2 regions of the Serratia sarumanii genome follow, and region 1 is predicted to be linked to the other one. Evidence: predicted binding sites of a transcription regulator. Region 1 holds the regulator's gene; the other holds the start of a gene.

Evidence for each region. The regulator sigma-54, encoded in region 1, starts transcription at its own class of promoters, with help from an activator protein. The targets are predictions, from matches to a motif close to GTTGGCACANNTTTCGCTNT.
Region 2: a site for sigma-54 is predicted at 3,510-3,529, ahead of SSARUM_RS02185 (circularly permuted type 2 ATP-grasp protein). Genes of this name have one in related genera too.

What each region holds. Positions count from the first base shown of each region.
Region 1 covers NZ_CP124750.1:4,451,499-4,459,788, forward strand. Annotated here, with positions in the region: gene SSARUM_RS21135 (calcium/sodium antiporter) at 1-498, shown strand, start outside; gene kdsD (arabinose-5-phosphate isomerase KdsD) at 515-1,501, shown strand; gene kdsC (3-deoxy-manno-octulosonate-8-phosphatase KdsC) at 1,519-2,073, shown strand; gene lptC (LPS export ABC transporter periplasmic protein LptC) at 2,070-2,648, shown strand; gene lptA (lipopolysaccharide ABC transporter substrate-binding protein LptA) at 2,617-3,156, shown strand; gene lptB (LPS export ABC transporter ATP-binding protein) at 3,163-3,888, shown strand; gene rpoN (RNA polymerase factor sigma-54) at 3,941-5,374, shown strand; gene hpf (ribosome hibernation promoting factor) at 5,398-5,685, shown strand; gene ptsN (PTS IIA-like nitrogen regulatory protein PtsN) at 5,841-6,302, shown strand; gene rapZ (RNase adapter RapZ) at 6,432-7,286, shown strand; gene npr (PTS phosphocarrier protein NPr) at 7,283-7,555, shown strand; gene SSARUM_RS21190 (BglG family transcription antiterminator) at 7,589-8,290, opposite strand, start outside.
Region 2 covers NZ_CP124750.1:467,743-476,032, reverse strand. Annotated here, with positions in the region: gene SSARUM_RS02205 (ABC transporter substrate-binding protein) at 1-1,049, shown strand, start outside; gene pyrB (aspartate carbamoyltransferase) at 1,348-2,283, shown strand; gene pyrI (aspartate carbamoyltransferase regulatory subunit) at 2,296-2,760, shown strand; gene ridA (2-iminobutanoate/2-iminopropanoate deaminase) at 2,918-3,304, shown strand; gene SSARUM_RS02185 (circularly permuted type 2 ATP-grasp protein) at 3,565-5,001, shown strand; gene SSARUM_RS02180 (alpha-E domain-containing protein) at 4,995-5,921, shown strand; gene SSARUM_RS02175 (transglutaminase family protein) at 5,918-6,712, shown strand; gene SSARUM_RS02170 (proteasome-type protease) at 6,788-7,516, shown strand; gene SSARUM_RS02165 (family 20 glycosylhydrolase) at 7,546-8,290, opposite strand, start outside.

The DNA of each region.
Region 1 (8,290 bases):
GAGCAGATCGCCGAGCTGCCGCAGGACAGCAGCAACACCGTGGCGGTGCTGTGGCTGGTGCTGGCGTTTATCATTCTGCCGCTCTCTTCCAGAATGGTGGTCGATAACGCGACGGTGATTGCGCACTATTTCGGCCTGAGCGAACTGGTGGTCGGCTTGACCATTATTGCCATCGGCACCAGCCTGCCCGAATTGGCTACCTCCATCGCCGGGGCGCTGAAGGGCGAGGATGATATGGCGATTGGAAATATCATCGGCTCCAATATTTTCAACACGGTGATCGTGCTGGGCGTCCCCGCCCTGCTGTCGCCGGGCAGCGTAGACGCCGCCGCCTTCCAGCGCGATTACTGGGTGATGCTGGCGGCCAGCGTGCTGCTGAGCGTACTGTGCATCGGCCGCAAGCATCGCATCGGTCACCTGGCGGGCGCTCTGTTATTATGTGGCTTTATTGCGTATCTTGCGGTGCTGTTCTTTAACCCTTTCAGTACTTTCGGCTAAACCGACGGGAATGAGTATGTCGAACATTGAGTTGCAACCGGGCTTCGATTTTCAGCAGGCCGGCAAAGAAGTGCTTCAGATAGAGCGTGAAGGGCTGGCTCAGCTCGACAGCTACATCAACGCAGACTTCACCCGCGCCTGCGAAACGATCGCCGCCTGCGGCGGCAAAGTGGTGGTGATGGGCATGGGCAAATCCGGCCATATCGGCTGCAAGATCGCCGCGACCTTCGCCAGCACCGGCACCCCCTCATTCTTCGTTCACCCGGCGGAGGCCAGCCATGGCGATTTGGGCATGGTCACCCCACAGGACATCGTGCTCGCCATCTCCAACTCCGGCGAGTCCAGCGAGATCCTGGCGCTGATCCCGGTATTGAAACGCCAGCAGATCACCCTCATCTGTATGACCAACAATCCGGAAAGCTCGATGGGCAAGGCGGCGGATATCCACCTGTGCATCAAGGTGCCGCAGGAAGCCTGCCCGCTGGGGCTGGCGCCGACCACCAGCACCACCGCCACGCTGGTGATGGGCGATGCGCTGGCCGTCGCGCTGCTGAAAGCGCGCGGTTTCACGCAGGAAGATTTCGCGCTGTCGCATCCGGGCGGCGCACTCGGCCGCAAACTGCTGCTGCGGGTTAGCGATATCATGCACAGCGGCGACGAAATGCCCCACGTCAGCGCCGACGCCTCGTTGCGCGACGCGCTGCTGGAAATTACCCGCAAAAATCTGGGCCTGACGGTTGTCTGCGACGATTTGATGAAAATCGCCGGCATCTTCACCGACGGCGACCTGCGCCGGGTATTCGACATGGGCATCAACCTGCACGAGGCGAAGATCGCCGATGTCATGACGCCGGGCGGCGTACGGGTGCGCCCCAACATCCTGGCGGTCGATGCATTGAACCTGATGCAACAACGCCACATCACCGCGCTGCTGGTTGCCGATGGCGACCAGTTGCTGGGTGTGGTACATATGCATGACATGCTGCGCGCCGGCGTCGTTTAATTAAGGAATAGAACGGAATGGGTATGGTAGAAACCTGCTACGGGCCGGTAGAACAAGAGGTTATGGCGCGTGCCGGGAACATCCGCCTGTTGATTTGCGACGTTGACGGCGTGCTGTCGGACGGCCTGATCTTCATGGGCAACAACGGTGAAGAATTGAAAGCGTTCAACGTGCGCGACGGCTACGGCATCCGCTGCTTGAAAACCTCGGACATCGAGGTGGCGATCATCACCGGTCGCTCCGCCAAGCTGCTGGAAGACCGCGCGCAGACGCTCGGTATCACCCATCTGTATCAGGGGCAATCCGATAAGCTTTTGGCCTTCCGCGAACTGTTGGATAAACTGTCGTTAACGGCGGATCAGGTCGCCTATATCGGCGATGACCTGATCGACTGGCCGGTAATGGCGCAGGTCGGCCTGGCGGTCGCGGTGGCGGACGCCCACCCGCTGCTGACGCCGCGCGCCCACTACGTCACCCGCATTGCCGGCGGCCGCGGCGCGGTGCGCGAACTGTGCGACATCATTCTTTTGGCTCAAAATAAGCTGGAGGACGCCAAAGGGCTGTCGATATGAGTAAAACCAAACTGTGGATCACCATCCTGTTGACGGTGATCGTTCTGGCGCTGATCGGCTGGAACATGACGGATTTTAGCGACGACACGGCCCCTGGCCCGGTCAACGATAAGGATCCGACCTACCAGAGCCAGCACACGGTCACCGTGGTGTACAACCCGGCCGGCAAGCTGAATTACAAACTGGTGGCGGAAGACGCGAAGTATTACACCGCCGGCGAGCTGAGCTGGTTCACCCAGCCGGTGATGACGCTGTTCGATGAGAATGCGGTGGCCACCTGGTCAGTTCGCGCCGATCGCGCCAAACTGACTAAAGACCGGATGCTGTATCTGTATGGTCACGTCGAGGTAAACAGCCTGACCACCACCTCGCAGCTGGAAAAAATTAAGACGGACAACGCTCAGGTAAACCTGGTCACCCAGGACGTCACCTCCGATGACGAAGTCACGATTTACGGGACCAATTTTACCTCTAACGGCATGAAAATGCGTGGGAACCTGCGGACCAAAACCGCTGAGCTGATTGATAAGGTTAAGACCAACTATGAAATTCAGAACCAAAAACCAACTCCGTAACCTGTTGCTCGGCAGCTTAGTTTTGGCCGCCAGCGCCCCCGCTCTGGCGCTGAAATCCGACTCCAGCCAGCCGGTCAGCATCGACTCGCTCAAGCAGTCGTTGGACATGCAGAGCAACGTCAGCACCTTCACCGACAACGTGGTGATCAAGCAAGGCACCATCGATATTCGCGCCGACAAGGTGGTGGTCACCCGCCCGGGCGGAGATCAGAATAAGACCTATATTGAAGCGTTCGGCAACCCGGTAACCTTCTACCAGATGCAGGACAGCGGCAAGCCGGTCAAAGGCCACGCGCAGAAAGTGCGTTACGACGTGGCGACCCAGCTGGTGACCCTGACGGGCAACGCCTATCTGGAGCAGCTCGACAGCAACGTGAAAGGCGATCGCATCACCTATCTGGTGCAACAGCAGCAAATGCAGGCGTTTAGCGACAAAGGCAAACGCGTGACAACGGTTCTGGTACCGTCGCAGTTGCAAGACAAAAACGAGCAGAAAAAGAGTAACTAATCACTTATGGCAACACTCATCGCAGAAAACCTGGCGAAAGCCTACAAGGGCCGTAAAGTTGTCGAAGACGTCAGCCTGAAAGTGAAATCCGGCGAGATCGTCGGCCTGCTCGGGCCGAACGGCGCCGGTAAAACCACCACCTTCTACATGGTGGTCGGCATCGTGCCACGCGACGCCGGGCGCATCGTGATCGACGAAGAAGACATCAGTCTGCTGCCGCTGCACGCCCGCGCGCGCCGCGGCATCGGTTACCTGCCGCAGGAAGCCTCGATCTTCCGCCGCCTGAGCGTGTACGACAACCTGATGGCGGTGCTGGAGATTCGCCCCGACCTCACCAGCGAACAGCGCGAAGACCGCGCCAAGGAGCTGATGGAAGAGTTCCATATCTCCCATCTGCGCGACAGCCTCGGCCAGGCGCTGTCCGGCGGTGAGCGTCGCCGTGTCGAAATCGCCCGCGCGCTGGCGGCCAACCCGAAATTCATACTGCTGGACGAACCCTTCGCCGGGGTGGATCCGATCTCCGTTATCGATATCAAGAAAATCATCGAGCACCTGCGTGACAGCGGCCTGGGCGTGCTGATCACCGACCACAACGTGCGCGAGACGCTGGACGTGTGTGAACGCGCCTACATCGTCAGCCAGGGCAAACTGATTGCTCACGGCACGCCGGATGCTATTCTGGCCGACGAGCAGGTTAAACGCGTTTATCTGGGCGAAGAGTTCCGCCTCTAAGCGCCGGCGCGCCCTGCGGGGCGACACCGTTAACGGAAGTAGACAGAAAACTATGAAGCAAGGTTTGCAACTCAGGCTCAGCCAACAGCTGGCCATGACTCCTCAGCTCCAGCAGGCGATCCGCCTGCTGCAGTTGTCCACGCTTGAGCTTCAGCAAGAAATCCAGCTGGCGCTGGAGAGCAATCCGCTGCTTGAACAGACCGATCTGCACGACGAAATCGACGCCAAAGAAACCCAGGAGACCGAGGGGCTCGATACCCGCGAGGCGCTGGAACAGAAAGACATGCCGGAAGAGCTGCCGCTGGACGCCACCTGGGATGAGATCTACACCGCCGGCACGCCGTCCGGCACCGGCACCGACTACAGCGACGACGAACTGCCGGTCTATCAGGGCGAGACCACCCAAACGCTGCAGGATTACCTGATGTGGCAGGTGGATCTGACGCCGTTCTCCGATACCGACGCCGCCATCGCCACCTCCATCGTCGACGCGGTGGACGACACCGGCTATCTCACCGTGCCGCTGGAAGACATTCTGGAAAGCCTGGGCGACGAGAACGTGACCCTCGAGGAAGTCGAGGCGGTATTGAAGCGCGTGCAGCGTTTCGATCCGATCGGCGTCGCCGCGCGCGATCTGCGCGATTGCCTGCTGGTGCAGCTCTCCCAATACGCCAAAGACACCCCTTACCTGGCCGAAGCGCGGCTGATCATCAGCGACCATCTGGATCTGTTGGCCAACCACGACTTTCGCAGCCTGATGCGATCAACCCGGCTAAAAGAAGATACACTGAAAGAAGCGATGCTGCTGATTCAGTCGCTCGATCCGCGCCCGGGGCAGTCGATCAATACCGGCGAGTCGGAATACGTGATCCCGGACGTGCTGGTGCGCAAGACGCAGAACAAATGGACGGTCGAGCTCAACGGCGACAGCGTGCCGCGTTTGAAGATCAATCAGCAGTACGCCGCGCTGGGCAACAGCGCCCGCAGCGAAGCCGACGGCCAGTTTATCCGCAGCAACCTGCAGGAAGCCAAGTGGCTGATTAAAAGCCTGGAGAGCCGCAACGAGACGCTGCTGAAGGTCACCCGCTGCATCGTCAGCCAACAGCAGGCGTTCTTCGAGCAAGGCGAAGAGTTTATGAAACCCATGGTGCTGGCGGATATCGCCCAGGCCGTGGAGATGCATGAATCGACGATCTCGCGCGTCACCACGCAGAAGTTTCTGCACAGCCCACGCGGCATTTTTGAATTGAAGTATTTCTTCTCCAGCCACGTGAATACCGACAGCGGCGGCGAAGCCTCCTCGACGGCGATCCGCGCGTTGGTGAAGAAATTGATTGCGGCGGAAAACCCCGCCAAGCCACTCAGCGACAGCAAGCTGGCCACCCTGCTCGCCGATCAGGGGATCATCGTGGCGCGGCGCACCGTCGCCAAGTACCGAGAGTCTTTGTCCATCCCGCCGTCGAACCAGCGTAAACAGTTGGTTTGACCTCTATTGAGAAGGAAGACACTATGCAGCTCAACATTACCGGACACCACATCGAAATCACCGATCCGTTGCGCGAGTTCGTGAACAACAAGTTCGCCAAACTCGAACAGTATTTTGATCGCATTAATCAGGTGTATGTTGTATTAAGTGTGGAAAAAGTGCAGCAAATTGCGGAAGCAACGGTGCACGTGAATGGAGGCGAGTTGCACGCCACCTCGGAAGACGAGAATATGTATGCCGCAATTGATACGCTGATCGACAAATTGGCACGTCAATTGAACAAACATAAAGACAAATTGAAGCAACACTGACACCCTAACCCACTCCATGAGGCGGCATCCGTCGCCGCCTCGCCCTTCGGCGCGTGACCCGCATGGGTGACGCGCCGAACGGTAATCAGGGTTAAAACCGACGAAAAACCGCCTTGCCGGGTGCGCCCGGCGGCGCGGTTTTAAGTGAAGATGAGATGAACAACGAATATATGCAATTAAGCTCGGTGTTAAACATCGAGTGCACCAAAAGCTCGGTACACTGCACCAGCAAGAAGCGGGCTTTGGAAATTATCAGCGAACTGGCCGCCAAACAGCTCAATCTACCTTCGCAGGTGGTGTTTGACGCGGTTCTCACCCGGGAGCGCATGGGCAGCACCGGTATCGGCAACGGTATCGCCATTCCCCACGGCAAACTGGAAGAGGACACACTGCGGGCCGTTGGCGTGTTTATCCGTCTCGACCAACCCATCGCTTTCGACGCTATCGACAACCAGCCGGTCGACCTGCTGTTCGCGCTGCTGGTGCCTGCCGATCAGTGCAAAACCCATTTGCATACCCTGTCGCTGGTCGCCAAACGCCTGGCCGACAAAACCGTATGCCGCCGCCTGCGCGCCGCGCAAAGCGACGAAGAACTTTACCAAATCATCACCGAGTGATGCCCGGCCGGCGTGACTTCCAGCCCGGATAACGTTACTGTTTCACGATGATGGATCCGGCCTCGGCCGGAATAACAAAGTTTCCACCGGTGGCGATGAACGCCGCCGCGATGCCAGGGGAGTTGCCACATGGTGCTGATGATTGTCAGCGGCCGTTCCGGTTCCGGAAAATCCGTCGCCTTGCGGGCGCTGGAAGACATGGGTTTTTACTGCGTTGACAACCTGCCGGTGGTGCTGCTGCCGCAGCTCGCCAATACGCTGGCGGAACGCAATATCTCCGCGGCGGTCAGCATCGACGTGCGCAACATGCCGGAATCGCCGGAAGTGTTCGAATACGCGATGACTCAGCTGCCGGACAGCTTCTCGCCGCAGCTGCTGTTCCTCGACGCCGATCGCAACACGCTGATCCGCCGTTACAGCGACACCCGCCGCCTGCACCCGCTCTCCAGCAAAAACCTGTCGCTGGAAAGCGCCATCGACGAAGAGAGCGATCTGCTCGAACCGCTGCGCTCGCGGGCTGACCTGATTATCGATACCTCGGAAATGTCGGTGCACGAGCTGGCCGAAATGCTGCGCACCCGCCTGCTGGGCAAGCGTGAGCGCGAGCTGACCATGGTGTTCGAATCCTTCGGCTTCAAGCACGGCATCCCGATCGACGCCGACTACGTGTTCGACGTGCGCTTCCTGCCGAACCCGCACTGGGATCCGAAGCTGCGGCCGATGACCGGTCTGGATAAGCCGGTCGCGTCGTTCCTCGATCGCCATACCGAAGTGCACAACTTCATCTACCAGACCCGCAGCTACCTGGAGCAATGGCTGCCGATGCTGGAAACCAACAACCGCAGCTACCTGACGGTCGCCATCGGCTGTACCGGCGGCAAGCACCGCTCGGTGTACGTGGCGGAACAGCTGGCCGATTACTTCCGCTCGCGCGGCAAGAACGTGCAGTCGCGCCACCGCACGCTGGAAAAGCGCAAACAATGACGGTCAAACAGACGGTTGAAATCAAAAACAAGCTGGGCATGCACGCGCGCCCGGCGATGAAACTGTTCGAGCTGGTACAAAGCTTCGACGCCGAAGTGATGCTGCGCAACGAAAGCGGCACCGAAGCCGAGGCCAGCAGCGTCATCGCGCTGCTGATGCTGGACTCCGCCCAGGGCCGGCATATCGAAGTCGAAGCGACCGGCCCCGACGAAGTCAACGCACTGGAGGCGGTCGTCGAGCTGTTCAACTCCGGGTTTGATGAAGATTAGCCGCTGAGCCCAATCCCCCATATCCTCTCCCACTCAGCTCCGGCTCAAGCAGTCCAGCGCCACCGCTTTAAAGCTGTCGAAGCTGTCGCTGCTCAGCAGGAGGCTCATTGAGCGTTCACGCACGAAGGTGACGAACAGCTCGTAGATCGCCATCGCCTCTTCATAGTCGCTCTTGCTGATCGCCAGCAGGAAAATCACGTGCGCGACCTCGCCTTCTCCCCAGGCGACGCCCTGCGGCGCCAGCAGCGTCACCACCACGGTCTTTTTGGCCAGCAGCCCCAGCGAGTGCGGCAGCGCGATGCCCTCGCCCAGCAAGGTGGAGACGATCGCCTCGCGTTCGACCACCGACGGATAAAAGTCCGCGCCGACGTACCCTTCCCGCTCCAGCTGGCCGCACACCCGGCTGAACAGTTCCGCCTGCGTCAGCGGCTCGTTGAGCACCATGAAATGCTCGGCGTCGAAAAACTTCTCCAGCATGTACGGTCGGGTGCGATCCACCAGCACCAGCTTGCCCAGCTGCTCCAGCTGGTAATCGGTTGGGAACGGCGACATCACCACCACCGGCTTGTTCTTTTCGCCGATGCGGGCGGTGGAAATCACGAAGTCTTCGTCGATATGCGCAAGCATCTCGTAATCGCGCAGCGAGACGATGCGCGTCATCACCAACTGCGGATACTTACGCGCAATCTGCGCCTGGATCATGCGCACCGTCGAGTTGCCGGTATCGCACACCAG
Region 2 (8,290 bases), 1.1 Mb from region 1:
TCGACAGCAAGGCGGCGCTGGCCAACGTCAAAGACGGCGACTTCGGCAACGCCTGGCTGAAAATGCACTCCGCCGGCAGCGGCCCGTTCAAGATGCGCGTCTATCAGCCGCATCAGGCGATCGTGCTGGACGCCAACCCCACCACGCCGGGCGACAAGCCGCAGCTGAAAAACATCATCATTAAAAACGTGCCGGATCCGGCCACCCGCCGCCTGCTGATCCAGCAGGGCGACGCCGATATCGCCCGCGAACTGGGCGCCGATCAGACCGACACGCTGAAAAACCAACCGGGCGTCAAGGTGCTGGAGATCCCGTCCGCCGAACAAAACTACCTGGTGTTCAACACCGGCAACGGCGCCAATCCGCTGCTGAACAACCCGGCCTTCTGGGAAGCGGCGCGCTATCTGGTGGATTATCAGGGCATCACGAAGGATCTGCTGAAGGGCCAATACTTCGTGCACCAGAGCTTCCTGCCGGTCGGGCTGCCGGGCGCGCTGGAGACCAACCCGTTCAGCTACGATCCGGCCAAGGCGAAAGCCATCCTGGCCAAGGCAGGCATCACCCACGCCACCTTTACGCTGGACGTAGAGAACAAACCGCCGTTCATCACCATCGCGCAGGCTCTGCAGGGCAGCTTCGCCGCCGCTGGCGTGAAGGTCGAGCTGCTGCCGGCTGCGGGCAGCCAGGTTTACTCCCGCGTGCGCGCCAGGCAGCATCAGGCGGCGATCCGCCTGTGGATCCCGGATTACTTCGACGCCCACTCCAACGCCAGCGCCTTCGCCTACAACGACGGCAAAAGCAGCACGGTGGCCGGGCTGAACGGCTGGCAGATCCCGCAGTTGAACCAGCAGACTCTGGCGGCGCTGGCCGAAGCCGATCCGGCCAAGCGCCGCGCGCTGTATACCGCCATGCAGCAGGAACTGCAGCGCAGTTCGCCGTACGTGTTTATCGATCAGGCCAAAACCGAAGTGGTGCTGCGCGACAACGTCAAAGGCTACCAGCAGGGGCTGAACGCCGACATGGTCTACTACGATCGCGTCAGCAAATAGCCGGCGGGCGGCCATCGCCGGCCAATCGATTGCGGGGCGGCAAAAAACGGCGTTTTAACGCTTGCAGTGGCGAAAAGCGCGAGTATAATGCGCCACAATTTGCCAGGAGAAAGCATGAAAAACGACGTTTGTTTTGTTAGCCGCAATCGACAAAACCGACTGCCTATCGGCGGCCAGCTGCCGTTGTTTCTCCTGTTGCTAAACCGATCGTTTCAAGCCCCTCATTGAGGGGCTTTTTTTTGCCTTGAGAATATCCCAAAGTCCCGCGCCACGGGCACGCGTCGAGGAGGAGTGAAAAATGGCCAACCCGCTGTATCACAAACACATCATCTCTATTAACGATCTCAGCCGCGAGGATCTGGAGCTGGTGCTGCGCACCGCCGCCGGTCTGAAAGCCAACCCGCAGCCGGAACTGTTGAAACACAAGGTGATCGCCAGCTGCTTCTTCGAAGCCTCGACCCGTACCCGCCTGTCGTTCGAGACCTCGATGCACCGCCTCGGCGCCTCGGTAGTCGGTTTCGCCGACGGCAGCAACACCTCGCTCGGCAAGAAAGGCGAAACCCTGGCCGACACCATCTCGGTGATCAGCACCTACGTGGACGCCATCGTGATGCGCCACCCGCAGGAAGGCGCGGCGCGCATGGCCTCGGAGTTCTCCGGCAACGTGCCGGTGCTCAACGCCGGCGACGGCGCCAACCAGCACCCGACCCAGACCCTGCTGGATCTGTTCACCATCCAGGAAACCCAGGGTCGCCTGAGCAACCTCAGCATCGCCATGGTCGGCGACCTGAAGTACGGCCGCACCGTGCACTCGCTCACCCAGGCGCTGGCCAAGTTCGAAGGCAACCGTTTCTACTTCATCGCCCCGGACGCGCTGGCGATGCCGGCCTACATCCTGAAAATGCTGGAAGAGAAAGGCATCGAGTACAGCCTGCACAGCAGCATTGAAGAAGTGGTGCCGGAACTGGATATTCTCTACATGACCCGGGTACAGAAAGAGCGCCTCGATCCTTCCGAGTACGCCAACGTGAAAGCGCAGTTCGTGCTGCGCGCCGCGGATCTGGCCGGCGCGCGCGCCAACCTCAAGGTGCTGCACCCGCTGCCGCGCATCGACGAGATCGCCACCGACGTGGATAAAACGCCGCATGCCTACTACTTCCAGCAGGCGGGCAACGGCATCTTCGCCCGCCAGGCGCTGCTGGCGCTGGTGCTTAACGCAGATTTGGCTCTTTAAGGGGGAACCGCCATGACTCACGACAACAAACTGCAGGTCGAAGCGATCAAATGCGGCACGGTGATCGACCACATTCCGGCGCAGATCGGTTTCAAACTGCTGACGCTGTTCAAACTGACCGCCACCGACCAGCGCATCACCATTGGCCTGAACTTGCCCTCCAACGCGCTGGGCCGCAAGGATCTGATCAAGATCGAGAACACCTTCCTGACCGAGCAGCAGGCCAACCAGCTGGCGATGTACGCGCCGAAGGCCACGGTAAACCGCATCGATAACTACGAAGTGGTGCGCAAGCTGACCCTCAGCCTGCCTGACCACATCGACGGGGTGCTGACCTGCCCGAACAGCAACTGCATCAGCCGCAGCGAGCCGGTGGCGTCGAGCTTCAGCGTGAAGCCGCGCGACGGCGAAGTGCACCTGAAGTGCCGCTATTGCGAGAAAGAGTTCGAGCATCAGGTGGTGTTGCAGGCCGACTGAATTCTGCCCTTTTAGCGGGAGCGGCGCTGTTAATCTGCGCGTCACTCCCTATAATGGGTGCCTGAAAATAACTCTACCCACGTTGCTACCCACCGAATTTCAAGCTGCGGCCGACCGCGCAGCGGCGTGAAAGACAACGGGTCTATCAGGAGAAAACATGTCACGTAATATCAGCACTGAACTCGCCCCGGCAGCCATTGGTCCTTACGTGCAGGGCGTTGATCTGGGCAGCATGATCATCACTTCCGGCCAGATCCCGGTCGATCCGAAAACCGGCGCCGTCGCCGACGACGTGGCCGCTCAGGCGCGCCAGTCGCTGGAAAACGTCAAAGCGATCGTCGAAGCCGCCGGCCTGATCGTTGCCGACATCGTGAAAACCACCGTGTTCGTGAAAGATCTGAACGACTTCGCCACCGTCAACGCCGCGTACGAAGCCTTCTTCACCGAGCACAGCGCGCCGTTCCCGGCCCGCTCCTGCGTGGAAGTGGCGCGTCTGCCGAAAGACGTGAAGATCGAAATCGAAGCCATCGCCGTGCGTCGTTAATCGACGGTCACGCGCATCACGGCCAGTGCAGACTGGCCGTTTTTATTTCTGCTCTGCCCCGACAGCCTGCCGTCCCTGCGCCTTTAGCGCTCACCGCCGCCGCCTTTTCGCCCTATATTAAGGCGTCGTCACGCCAAACCTGCACCGCGAACGGGCGTTTTTCGCCGCGGCAGCCTCGCTCTGCGCCATTTTCGCCCGTTATCGCCTTGGCACGTTTTATGCTCGATTGATTGACAGCCTGCAATGTCGACGAGGTGACGATGCTGAATATCAATCTTTCCGCTTCACCGTTTTTTGATGAGATGCTTCTGGCTGAGGGAAAACACCGTGGCCACTACGACGCCTACTGGCAATGGCTGCAGCAGGCCGATCACCAGGCCGTGCAACGCAAGCGGGAAGAGGCTGCGCTGCTGTTTCACCGGGTGGGCATCACCTTCAACGTCTACGGCGACGATGACGGCGCTGAGCGGTTGATCCCGTTCGACAGCGTGCCGCGCATTATTCCGGCCGTCGAATGGGCGATGCTCGATCGCGGCATTCGCCAGCGCGTACAGGCGCTCAATGCCTTCCTGCATGACATTTACCACCAGCAGCATATTCTGAAGGCCGGCCTCATTCCGGCGGAGCAGGTGCTGGCCAACGATCAGTATCAACCCTGTATGCAAGGCGTTGATCTGCATCGCGATATCTATGCGCATATCGTCGGCGTGGACATGGTCCGCAACAGCGACGGCCAATACTACGTGCTGGAAGATAACTTGCGCACCCCGTCCGGCGTCTCTTACATGCTGGAAAACCGCAAAATGATGATGCGTCTCTATCCGGAACTGTTCGCCCGGCAACGCATCGCGCCGGTGGAGCGCTACCCGTCGCACCTGCTGCAAACGCTGCGCGAAAGCTCGCCCATCAACGATCCCACCGTGGTGGTGCTGACGCCGGGCCGCTTCAACAGCGCCTATTTTGAGCACAGTTTCCTGGCGCAGCAGATGGGGGTGGAGCTGGTCGAAAGCGCCGATCTGTTCGTCAAGGACGGCGCGGTCTTCATGCGCACCACCGCCGGGCCGTGCAAAGTGGACGTGATCTATCGTCGGGTGGACGACGCCTTCCTCGATCCGCTGGCGTTTCGGCCGGACTCGATGCTCGGCGTACCGGGGCTGCTGTCGGTGTATCGCGCCGGCAATGTGGTGCTGGCCAACGCCATCGGCACCGGCGTGGCCGACGACAAATCGATCTACCCCTACGTGCCGGATATGGTGCGCTTCTACCTGCAAGAGGAACCGATCCTCAACAACGTGCCAACCTGGCAGTGCCGACATAAAAACGAACTGTCGTATGTGCTGGCCAACCTCGAACAGATGGTCGTGAAAGAGGTGCACGGCGCCGGCGGCTACGGCATGTTGATCGGCCCCACGGCGAGCAAGGACGAGCTCGCCCGCTTCCGCGCTCTGCTGCTGTCTCGCCCGCAGAATTACATTGCGCAAAACACGCTGGCGCTGTCCACCTGCCCGACCTTCGTCAACGATGGTCTGGCGCCGCGGCATATCGATCTGCGGCCGTTCGCCCTCAGCGGCGCGGAGATCCGCCTGGTGCCCGGCGGCCTGACCCGGGTGGCGTTGGCGGAAGGTTCGCTGGTGGTGAACTCGTCGCAGGGCGGCGGCACCAAGGACACCTGGGTATTGGAGGACGACCTATGCTGAGCCGCACCGCCAGTGAACTCTATTGGATGGCCCGCTATCTGGAGCGGGCGGAAAGCATCGCCCGGGTGCTGGACGTCACCAACAAGCTGTCGATGATGCCGATCCGCGACGGCGGCGATCAGGATCTGCAGGTGCCGCTCAACCTGACCGGCACCGGCCAGCTGTATGCCGCCGCCTACCCGGAATTGACGATGCCCAATCTGGTCAGTTTCTTCGCGCTCGACAACCGTAACCACAGCAGCATCTTCAGCTGCCTGCAAATGGGCTGGAACAACGCCCACGCGGTGCGCGGCAGCCTGTCATCCGAAGTCTGGGAGTGCATCAACGCCACCTGGATAGAGATGAAACTGATCCGCCGCCAGGGCATCGGCTCGGTGGGCGCCGATGCCTTCTTCGACTGGGTGAAGGAGCGCGCCCATCTGTTTCGCGGCGCCATGTTCGGCACGCTGCTGCGCAGCGACGCCATGCGCTTTATCCGTCTCGGCACCCTGCTGGAGCGGGCCGACGGCACCGCCCGTCTGCTGGAGGTGAAGAACACGCTGATGGACATCGACGGCGACCCGGTGCGCGAATATTACCGCATGGACACGCTGCTGCGGGCGGTGAGCGCGCGCGAAGCCTACCACAGCATCTACAAGCAGCCGTTGAGCCGCGAGACCATCGCCGAACTGATGATTCTGCGCAATGAAATCCCGCGTTCACTGCTGGCCTGCGTCGGCGACATGGTGCAGCAATTGGAACTGATCGGCGGCGGCGCCAACCAACCGCGACGTCTGGCGCACACCCTGCATGCCGAGCTGCGCTTCAGCAGCATGAAGGACCTGAACAAGATCGGCCTGGGCGAGTGGTTGAGCGCCTTTCTCGGCCAGGTGAACGGCATCGCCGAAAGCATCCATCACACTTATCTGGAGGCGCAATGAAACTGAATATTGAGCACAACACCCATTATCGCTACGCCCAGCCGGTGCAGCGCAGCACCCAATATCTGCGGTTGACGCCGCAGGATTCGCCCCATCAGCGCATCCTCTCCTGGCAACTGTCGTTGCCGGATGACGCGGTGCGCACCACCGACGCCTTCGGCAACGTACTGCACGTGCTGACGCTTGATGAACCGCATCAGGCCATCACCATTCGGGTGCTCGGGGAAGTGGAGATTGAAGACGGCGTCGAAGATCGGGCGCTCGGGCATCTGTCGCCGCTGGTATTTCTGCGCCATAGCCCGCTGACTCAACCCGATGACGCCATTCAGGCCTTCGCCCTGCGTTATCATCAACCGCAGGCGGTGCTGAGCGGCCTGGAACATCTGATGGGCGAACTGCTGCTGAAAATGCCTTACAGCCCTGGCTCCACGCGCGTGACCGACAGCGCCGCCGAGGCTTTCGCCGCCGGCAGCGGCGTGTGTCAGGATCATACGCATGTCTTCCTGAGCTGCTGCCGCAGCCTGAACATCCCGGCGCGCTACGTCAGCGGCTACCTGTACAGCGAAGACTCGACCCATGTCGCCACCCATGCTTGGGCGGAAGTGTGGGTGGAGGAACGCTGGCACAGCTTCGACGTGACCAACAATACGCGCATGCCGAATCAGCACCTTAAGCTGGCGGTCGGCATCGATTATCTGGACGCCTGCCCGGTGCGCGGCATGCGATTGGGCGGCGGCTGCGAAGACATGAGCGCCATCGCCGCCGTACAAATGATGCCAACCGGCCAGTAGCCGCTTGCCGATGGAAAATGTTTCGGGCACGCTGCGCGTTGGCGGCGTGCCGGTCTTGTTTTGAGGGATTGTAGTATGACCTACTGTGTGGCCATGCGTTTGTCGTCCGGGCTGGTCTTTGCGTCCGATTCGCGCACCAACGCCGGGGTGGACCATATTTCCACCTTCCGCAAACTGCACGTGTTCCAACAGGACGGCGATCGCACGCTGGTGCTGCAAAGCGCCGGCAACCTGGCGACCACCCAGAGCATCATCAGTTTGCTGTTGCACCGCAGCAAGGACGCCGAACGCCCCAACCTGCTCAACGCTCCCAGCCTCTACGACGCCGCCACGCTGGTGGGGGAAACGGTGCGCGAGGTGATCCAGCGCGACAGCGAGGCGCAGCAAAGCGGCAGCACCACCGACTTCAGCTGTAACCTGCTGCTCGGAGGCCAAATTAGCGGGGAAGAGATGCGGCTGTTCCATATCTACCCGCAAGGCAACTTTATCGAAGCCACCCGCGACACGCCCTATTTTCAGATAGGCGAAAGCAAATACGGCAAACCGATCATCGACCGGGTGCTGCACTACGACACGCCGCTGGAACAAGCGATGCAATGCGCGCTGATTTCACTGGATTCGACCCTGCGCAGCAACCTGTCCGTCGGGCTGCCGCTCGACGTGATGATCTACCCGCGCGACAGCTTCAGCCATGCCCGGCAATACCGCATTACCGAAGACCATCCGTACTTCAGCGCCATCCGCAAGGGCTGGGGCGAAGGGCTGGTCAGCATTTTCACCCAGTTGCCGCCGCTGCAGCTGTAGGGATCCGGGCTCACACGAGCCCGTCCGCCTCATTGCTCCTGCAACCCCCGCAGCAGCGCCTCCAGCGGGTACACCGCCGCAATCACCACCTCGTCGCGCGTCTGCGCCGCCGCATCCAGCTGGCGCTGCGCTTGTTCGGCCTCGGCCCGGTTCAGCGGTTTGTCCTGCTGATGGCGATCCAGCAGCATTAAGCCCAGCGTAGCCAAGGCATCGACGTCCTGCGCCACCGGGGCCAGATCGCGCAGCGTGCGGTTGCCCGCGATCGCCGTCTGCAGCGCCGCGGCGTTCGCCTGCCAGCGCTGCAGCCGTTCGCGCAGCGCCTGCGCCGCCGCCTTATCGCGCTTATCCTTCAACAAGGCCGCGACCTGGGCATGCATCTCACGTACCGCGCCGCTCTCCGGCGGCAGCGCATCGGCAAAGCGGTTCAGCGGTTCGAACTGGTGATAGTTGCCGGCCTGGAACTTCAGGTGCTGGCGGGTGTAATACTGCGCCGGCTCCACCGCCTCGGCCAGGATCTGCAGCGGCACGATCTGCACGCTGTTGCTCAATCGGGTGAATTCGCGCGCCGTTTCCGCGTGCTGCTGTAGGCCGACCGACACCACCGACCAGGCGTCGATCGCCGCCAGCCGCCGGTACATGTTGTTTTCGTCGGTGACGTCCTGCGCCGACCACAGCCGCTCCGCCACCGCGAAGGCGCGCGGCCACAGCTTGAGATCGAGAAGCGGCGCGCGCACGTTTTCCGCCCACAGCGCCGCTTCACCGCCGAGAATGTTG